2 regions of the Paenibacillus lutimineralis genome follow, and region 1 is predicted to be linked to the other one. Evidence: riboswitches for the same ligand, from Rfam matches in the RefSeq annotation. Region 1 holds a riboswitch; the other holds the start of a gene.
The links. Region 1 has a riboswitch for cyclic di-GMP ahead of EI981_RS00275 (methyl-accepting chemotaxis protein). Riboswitches for the same ligand answer to the same signal wherever they lie in the genome.
Positions count from the first base shown of each region.

Region 1 (4,708 bases):
TCACCTGGAGATCCTTTCTACCCATATACTCGATACCGCCATCGTTCAGTAGACGAACCAAGTCGCCGGATCGATAATATCTTTTCCCCGAAGTGGGATCCGTCGGATCGATAGTAAAAGCCTCTTCCGTCTTATCAGGCAGATTTAAATAACCTTTAGCCAAGCCGATGGAATGAATCAGCAGTTCACCCATTACATTCACCGGGCAGAGTTGGTCATTCTCGTTGACGATCAGCACCTCGTAATTGGCGATAGGCTTGCCGATGCTGACCGTAGTCAAGTCTTCTGGTACCTGTTCCTTGATCATATGGGTTGTCGCGGCCACTGTAATCTCAGTCGGTCCATACGCATTTACGATGAACGGCTGATGCCCCAGCTTCTTCTGCAAATTACGGACGGACTCCCCTGGGAGCGCCTCCCCGCCAATAACAAAACTACGGATCAATTGATACTTGACCGCCTCTTCTACCGTTAAATACGCGGATAATTGATTGAAGAATACGGTTGGCAGAATCCCTATCCGCGTCGCCCCAGTATCCTCAATCGCCGTGGTGAAGCTGTCGACCGAATAACGCTGTTCATTGGACAATAGATGAAGCCTAGCACCGCAGCATATTGCACTGAATATATCGTATACGGAAGCATCAAAGCTGAAGGTAGAATATTGCAAAATGACGTCATGCTCCGAGAATTGAAGCTGCATAGTAGTAGACAACGACAGGTTCACGACACCGGCATGGCGGATCAGGACTCCCTTTGGTCTTCCCGTTGTACCTGATGTATAGATCGTATACGCAATATCATCCTGATCGATGGGAATATGGCAGGCTTCCCCTGGATAAGAGGCGAACTGCTCCAGGTCGAAGCATAACAGCTTCAACTCATTCACATTATCCGCTACAAGCGGCTGCAACTTAGATAGATAAGTTTCCTTAGTTAGTACAATCCGCGAGCCCGTATCTTCGATAATATACTGATTCCGATCATCCGGATGCTCTGGGTCCAGCGGAATATAAGTCCCACCGGCTTTGAGGGCGCCGAGCATGCTGACAACAGCTTCCATGCTGCGCTCCATGTAGATGGCCACGAATCCGCCTTTGTGCAGTCCTTGCTCAATTAGCGCATGGGCAACCTGATTGGATAACCGGTCCAACTCAGCATAGGTCAACTTCCACTCAGCCGACGACAGCGCAATTCGCTCTGGGAAACTCTCGACAGTCCTGCTGAGCATCGATGTAATCGTCAGCTCTACTCCCCAATTTCTAGCGGTATCATTGAGCTTCTCATAAGCCAGTAGATCCTCGTCGGTCATGATGGAAATGTCGCCCAGGACAATCTCGGGACGATCCAATACCGCCTGAGCAATACATTGAAAATGTCTGGCGAACTTGTTAATCGTACTCTCTTTGAACAAGTGGCTCGAATAGGTGATCTCAGCTACCCACTTTTCCCCCTCTGTCCGCACATACCAGTTAAGACGACTGGCTTCATAAGCGGCATTTCGTCCATAGATAGTCTGCACTACAGGAGACTGCGAAACCAGTTTCTCAATCTCCTGAATAGGCAAGCTGGCTTCATTGGATAGAACAAGCCGCTCCGCTATAGCTGATAGCAACTGGCTGAATGGAATTCCAGCTTCAGTATGAATCCGTATTGGAAGTATTCGGCCATCCGTGGCTTGTATTCCAACAATTTGATCCTGTTCACCGCTCATACGATATAGAAAGACATAATAACAAGCGATTAGCCAAGTCTGAATATCAGTTTCCTGGATCATCTGTCTCTTGAATGATGAACTAATATTCAATTCATAGATCATACTCTTGGACCCGTTGGCCATTGCTAGATCTGGATAGTCAGTATGGATATGAAATCCGGATAATGGCGGCTGAAGCTCATTTAGCCAATATTCCCGGACTTTCTGATTCATCAGTAGGGTACTCACAAATGTTCAGCTCCTATTCTCTCTCTCTATTTAAGGGTGTTCGATAAGTCTCCCCTTGAACGATTACAGCTTCAATCCCTCTACTAGTTTCTCTAATTTTCCGGAGATTTGATTCAAGTGCTCGGCAGAGCTCATAATATTGTCGGAAGAAGCCCTCTGCTCCATGGCACTCTCCTTGATTCGTTCGGAGATAACCGCATTTCTCTCTGCATATTCGGCAATCTGCTTAATGGTCGCCGTAATCTGCTCTGTCTCAGCTACCATCTCCTCGGTAGCCGCAGATACCTCCTGAATTTGACTGGTCACGGAATCTGTACCATCCAGTATCGTAGCGAAGAGCTCTCCTGTCTCTCGAACGACCTGGATACCGGTAGCAACATTCCGTTCTCCTTGGCCAATTGCGGCGACGGCTGTGCTTGTCTCTTTCTGGATATAGTGAACCAGATCAGCGATTTGCTCTGCAGACTTGGCGGACTCCTCGGCCAGTTTCTTCACCTGGTTAGCTACAACTGCGAAGCCTCGCCCTTCCTCACCTGCTCTGGCCGCCTCAATGCTGGCATTTAACGACAATAGATGGGTCTGTTCGGCGATTTGTGTAATCACCTGTACGATCTCCTCAATTTGCCCGGAACGTCTCTGCAATTGTTCTATCGATACGACCGATTGCTGCACGGATTGCTGGATGGAATCCATCTGCTTAATAACCCCGCCGATATTATCCCGTCCTATCTCAGACTTGTCCTTCATCTCCATTGATGCGTCCGACAACGCTGAAGTGCTGCTAGCAATCGTTCCTACGCCTGAATTGATCTCTTCCAGTGAAGTCACACTCTCGGAGATCGACTTGCTCTGCTGCGAGGCCTTCTCGGAGATTTCTTCAATATTATCGCTGATCGCCATAGAGCTCTCATGATTCGTCTCCAGCGTCTCGAACAGAATCTTCGATTGATCCGCCGATTGAATAGAGACCGTCTTGATCGTCGCTACCAGTTCATTCATATTGCGAACCGTTGCATTAAACTTCTCATTCACCTGACCCAGTTCGCTCTCATCCGTCTTCAACTGTACGCTGAAATCGCCTTTGCTAAGCTTGTCCAATGCGGACATGAGATCCTTCACGGGTGCAAATGTCCTCCGGGTCGTGAAATATTGAGACGACAAAATAACGATCAGAATGGCAATAAGTGCGAGAACCGTATATTTCAGCAAATCGGTTTGACCGGTCATAATTAGACTGGCATCGAAATCCATGCCTATGTATGAGAATATTTCACCATTCTTGTCCTGAACCGGATAGAGTACCGTTAACCAAACACCGTAATCGTCCTTATAAGGCTTTGTGAACGTAATTTTCTTTGTCTTCAGCATTTCCTCGACGCCCTTCACATGGTAAGCAGGCTGTCCAAGCATATCGCCCAGGAATAAGCCCTCACCCTCGAACATATCAAGGATTGCCGTCGGAAAAGCAATCATCTGGGTACTATCGTTCTCTACCTTCGCTCCAAAGATATAACCTTGTGCAACATCAGGGTGAGTCGCTGACAAGTCATCAAATACCTTCGTCAGCTTCTTCTGAAGCTCCGAATTGCGATCCGTGTCTGTCACCGCCGCTTTGGCTTCTTCCGGAGTGATCCTGTCCTTCCAGGCCTCCATGACCTTCTGTGAGTTGTCCTCCAACTGATTGGTTAATACGGCACCTTGAATATAGTAGCTGGCAGCAATCAAGATAACACCAGTCATCAGAATAGAGACACTCGTTAACAACATATTTTTCGTGACAATGCTCAAACGGTTAAAAAAACCAAAAATCTTCATATTCAGTCTCCTTTTCGTTCCAGATAGTGACTTGGAATTAAGCATAATTCCTTTCAATAAATTCGTTTTTTTTTACATTCTCCCTTCAATAAGTAGATCCACCTAAAATTTAGGCAAAAAAAAAGATAACCGCATAGCAAACACTATAGGTTACCTCTTTTAGCAACTGGCTGACATACCCCCATAAGGAGAATTAGTCCCTATAGCTTTGCGTCACTACCTTTCGATAGCTTTGCCCAAACATGTATAAAATTAGTTCAATGGATGGATCTATCTAACAAATTTCGACAACACGACATGATAATCTTACTATGATTTTCAAATCATTCCCATGATAAATAATACCATAATTGTGTACGTTGTATGAATTTTACCGTCTTTTGATTCGCTACTTAAGTCCTATCCTGCTAAAAAATGACTGCTTATCACGTGTCAGCTTACAGTCCGCGGTCGCTCCAGCCTTGATATTCCGGGAATATGCAGGGTCGCCCACTCGGGCAACAAATGATCAATTTTAGCTACTGCAACTGTCATATCATCATGGACCGTATTTTTCTGATAGCGAATCACTGTCTCCAGCAGGCAGTCGGCGATTTCCTGCGGGTCATCCGCATGAATCTCCGAGATCATCCGTTTGATCCACAGTTCCTTATTCACAGCATAACCGGGAGCATCATACACTCCGTCCGTCATCATAATCAAAATGTCGCCAGGAAGCAGCTGCACCGTAACCAGATCAATCTCAATATCCTGAATGATCCCAATCGGTAGATTGCTAGCCGTAATCGGTATAACCTCATTCCCTCGTTTGATAAAGCTCGGCGATGAACCAATCTTGAGGAACGTCGTCTGCGCGGAGAACTCATCGATCAGAGCCATATCAACCGTAGCATATACTTCATCCGGCGAACGAAGCATGAGAATCGAATTAACCGATTTCACCGCTAA
Region 1 is NZ_CP034346.1:57,347-62,054, reverse strand. Features, by position in the region: gene EI981_RS00280 (non-ribosomal peptide synthetase family protein) at 1-1,930, opposite strand, end outside; gene EI981_RS00275 (methyl-accepting chemotaxis protein) at 2,009-3,760, opposite strand; cyclic di-GMP riboswitch class I at 3,919-4,007, opposite strand; gene spoIIE (stage II sporulation protein E) at 4,193-4,708, opposite strand, start outside.

Region 2 (4,708 bases), 400 kb from region 1:
TGATTGCCTGACCCGGTCTGAAAGAGCCGTCCGGGTAGCCCGTAATAATTCCGGCATTGGCCATCGTCGAGATATGCTTGTTGGACCAGCGAGTATCCTTCACATCGTTATAGGAATTCGTTGTTGAGTAGTAGTTCGCCCGGCTCTCGCCTTCCATCAGACGATAGAAGATCGCCGCCACTTCTTCGCGGCTGATATTGTTCTGCGGCTTTACCATACCGTCCGGATAGCCCTGGATATAATCAAAGTGATTCTCGGTGTCGAGCTTAGGCGGTACTGGTGGTAATGGCGGCACTGGTGGTGCTGGTGGTGGCGGAGGTGAAGGTGGTGTGTAAGACGTGTAAGAGCCTCCTGAGCTAGGACTGCCCGGACCGCCAGTCGAATTCGCTGTGTAGTAGAAAATATATTCTTGCGATTCGCCATTTCCGATCTTATACGTATCGCTGGACTTCGTTGGAGTATAGCCGGATATGCTTACCGCCGTTAAGGTTAGTGTATCTCCTATCTTGCCTTTCACCGTGGTAGGATTGGCAAGCTGACGATTGCTACCCTGCTCAAGGTATTTCACAGTTACCGTGCGCTCAGCTGGCTCTGGGTCTACTTGTTTGTTGTAGTAGAAAGTATACTCTTGCTCCAGATCACCGTTAAAGGTATAAGTAGCACTCTCTAACTCAGGTACATATACCGCATCCGTTACAGTCGGAGTCTTAGGCAACAGAGTAATCTCCTTGCCTTCGATTCCGAACACCGTATCCGATGCTGCCACGGGCTCTCCAGTTGCCCGATCAAGATATTGAATCGTAAGCTTCAAATTCTCTTCAGAATCACTCTTTTTGTAATAGATAGGGTAGTCCTGAACTTCTTCGTTTGTAATCGTATAGCTGTGATTGAGCTGGACCGGAGCATATACCGTATCCGTTACCGTAATGTTCTCAGCTGTCCAGGTCAATGTTTCTCCGACCTTACCTGATTTAACCTCTGGGTCCTTCAGCACAGCTTCCGTGCCTTCTTCAAGGAAATGGATCGTTACGGCACGCTCTTCAATAGGCTGTTCATCTTGGACATAGTAGAAAATGTACTCATTGGCTCCTGCATGGAACGTGTACGTAGCTTCCGCTTTATCTGGAGTATAACCTGAGACGATTGCAGCCGTTAATTTCACGGTCTCTCCCGTCTTTCCTGGTACGGAAGTTGACGGAGATAGTTCCTTGTCCGTTCCCTTCTCCAGATATTTAACAGTAACGGTTTGTTCACCCGCCGTGTAGTAGAAGATATACTCATTACCCTCTGCTTTCACTGTGTACGTATCTTCTGCTTTCTCTGGAGTATAACCAGGAACAGTGGCGGCTGTTAACTTCACAGTCTCTCCCGTCTTTCCTGGTACGGAAGTTGACGGAGATAGTTCCTTATCCGTTCCCCGCTCTAGATACTTCACAGTCACTGTCTGCTTATTAGCCGTGTAATAGAAAATATGTTCATTATTATCCTTATTCTCTACAGGATAATTAAAGGTTGTAGGCTCCTCTGCCGTATATCCCGGAATTTGCTTCGCTTCGAGCTTAATCTGCTCACCGACAATAGCCTTCTCAATCACATCCGGGTCAGCAATTTCCTTCCCCGAATCGCGATCTACGTATTTCACTGTCACCGACTTCTCGATTACTTTGGCATAACCGAACAGAACGATATTATCTGCGGTCGCTTGCAAAGTAACCATTGTTGGGTCGACCCCAACCTTGAGTTTGTATCCATCAAGCGATTTGGCTGGTACTGAGATCGGATCGCCACCAACTGGGAATGAATCCTTACTATCAACGGAATAGTATTCGGAATATAGCTGTTCTGCTAGTGCTGGACTAGCAACTTCATCCCCAGCTTTGTTGATCGGCTTTCCTTGCAGATTCACCGCGTAGCCCTTAACAAGAATCTTCACCAGGCCGATCTTCACTTCAGGTACAGTAAATTCCTTCACAATATGCGTATTACCGTACACATTCGTGTAATCAATCGTCGTTTTCCCGTTCGTCGGATACAGTGTATCTGACACCGGGTTCGAAGATGGATCGATCACGACAACATAAGTTAATGTCGCCGATTTGCCTTCAGAGACCGTGCCGACATTCCACTGGAATGTCTCTGTCGCCGGGTTCCAGACCACCTCGCCTTGGGACGCTTCGTAATCCTTGCCATCCAGCGCACCCGGCTGGAGATTGAACTTCTCGCCCATCGGATCTGTCACAACTGCATCTCTGGCAGCAAATTTGATATCGCTGGAGATCTCCGCAAATACCTTCTTCAGCTCATCGCTGTTCGCTGAATAGTAGCCTCGATTCTGACTGTTGTTGAGTACATACACAGCATTGCTGTTGTTGCCTACTTCCAGGCCAATGCTATAAATACCAATACCCTTATCGTACAGCAATTTTGCGTGGGAAATGGTCGGAAGTCCATTATCCGTGACCTTGTAGGTACCTGCTCGATCAATATTATAGCTGGATAATGAAAAACTGCTACCCGTCCCTTTCAAAGACGTGAAGTCAAAATCAGTAATTATGAAGCTGTACTTCATATTAGGCCAATCGTTGTAACTTGTAGCAGCCGTACCCTTATAACTGTAGGTCGGCTCTCCATCGCTTAGCAGTACGATATACTTCTTGTCAGCCGGACTATTTTTCAATAGATCATCAGCAGCTTTAAGTCCAGCTTGAATATTTGTTCCGCCAGTTGCACTGATTTTATCAATGGCTTTCTTGAAGTCATCCTTCTTGGAAGCATCTGCAAAGCCATACACCGGTGGATCAGAAGCCGCATTATTAAACGATACCGCCGCCAAACGTACACCCGAATCACTCGTTAGCAGTGAATCCGCGAAGCTCTTGGCCGCTTCTTTGGCACTTGCCAAACGCTTCCCATCGTTCATACTGCCCGATTTGTCGATGACGAGCACAATGTCCGTGTTTGTCTTCAATTGCTTGCCTTCCACCGTCAGCGTTACCTTCCATTCTCCGAAGTTATCGGTAGGCGTCGCCGTCTTGTTCAACTGGATCGACCCCGGGTTTGGCCACACCGGATCGCTAGGACTGCCGCCTGCTCCCAACGCCATCGAAGGCATCCCTAGTATAAGGGAGATCATGCACAACCAAGTAACAATTAATCGAATTCCGCTTTTCATAGCTCCTCCTCATTTTGTTATCTTCACTCCTAGGCTACTTTCCCTGCATTAATCCCCTCCCTTTTCAGGCACTAATACTTATCTTACGAAGGCTATTCACTGGGAATGCCTTCGCAACCAGGAAGAAAACAAAAAAATCCGGCTGCATCAACAATAAGCATTGTGAATGCAGCCGGACTGTCATTAGCCGGATCAGTATTCTGATCAGAACCATTAGACTCCAAAGCTTTGCGACCTAACCTTTCGATTAGTGTGCCTAGATATGAAATATAACAAAGAGGCCCTTGTTCTCTGGATGAAGAACAACGACCTCTGTGTGACATTAATATATTTCACATTTAGAACTGGAGTCAATCGCTAAAAAAGGTAAAATAATACTAGTTTTGTCGAACGCAAACCACTAGTTTTGTCTAATCACGGCTCCAAATCTTGGCGATCAGACGAAGCAACTCAAGATACAGCCAGACAAGCGTTACCATCAGACCAAAGGCTCCATACCATTCCATGTACTTCGGAGCCCCATTCTGTGCGCCGTTCTCGATAAAGTCAAAGTCCAGCACCAAATTCAGTGCAGCAATGATTACGATGACGACGGAGATTCCGATACCGATTGGTGTACTGTCATGCAAATAAGGAATTTGAATACCGAACCACCGCAATACAATGCTCAGCAGATAGAGCAGTGCTACGCCGCCAGTTGCCGCGAATACACCAAGTTTGAAATTCTCTGTCGCTTTAATAATTCTTGTCTTGTATGCAAGCAGCAGAGCAAGGAAGACACCCATTGTCAGCAAGGCTGCCTGTAAAGTGATTCCATAGTATAAAGTCTCGTATGTAGCTGAAATGGCTCCAAGGAAAAAGCCTTCACAAAGTGCATAAATCGGTACTAAATAGGGAGAAATCGCTGGTTTAAAAGCAAGGATTATCGCAATAATAAGCCCGGCAACAGCTCCGCCGATAGCGAAAGGAACTACATTCTTCCCATCGAAGAACATCATCCATGTACTGAAGGCACTTGCCAGCAAAATAATGAGCGTAATAAACGCCTTATTCACTGTGCCTCCAATTGTCATCCGGTTCAAATCACTAAATTGACCGGCTCTTTCAAAAGTCTTGTCATTAAGAGTGGGGTTACCGCTACGACCTATCAAGAATCAATCACCTCATTATGAATTTGCTTATATATTACCATAATACTCAAACTAGTCCCACAAAATCCCTACAAATTTGAAAATATAGCCATACATAAGCAAACCATCTACCGGGCTCCACCGATTCAAGCTATGACGCTCTCGCCCCTGACGCTCCATGGCTTTTCATGATCTTCTGCATACCTTTCGTTGCCTTCACAGTGCCGTCAGGCATTACCCAGAGCACCTCGACTCCATCCAGCTCCTTTACAAGAGCAGCGCTCTGTTCATATGGCAGCAAGAATACAACCGTCGACAAAAAATCCGCCAAACCGGAATCTTCGGTAACGACCGTCACCGCCCGATAGTAATTTCCCGGCAGCAAAGTTTTTGGATCGATCAAATG
Region 2 is NZ_CP034346.1:6,156,510-6,161,217, forward strand. Features, by position in the region: gene EI981_RS27400 (S-layer homology domain-containing protein) at 1-3,172, opposite strand, end outside; cyclic di-GMP riboswitch class I at 3,337-3,439, opposite strand; gene EI981_RS27405 (Bax inhibitor-1/YccA family protein) at 3,583-4,323, opposite strand; gene EI981_RS27410 (FAD:protein FMN transferase) at 4,454-4,708, opposite strand, start outside.
Region 2: another riboswitch for cyclic di-GMP. It lies ahead of EI981_RS27400 (S-layer homology domain-containing protein); the one in region 1 lies ahead of EI981_RS00275 (methyl-accepting chemotaxis protein).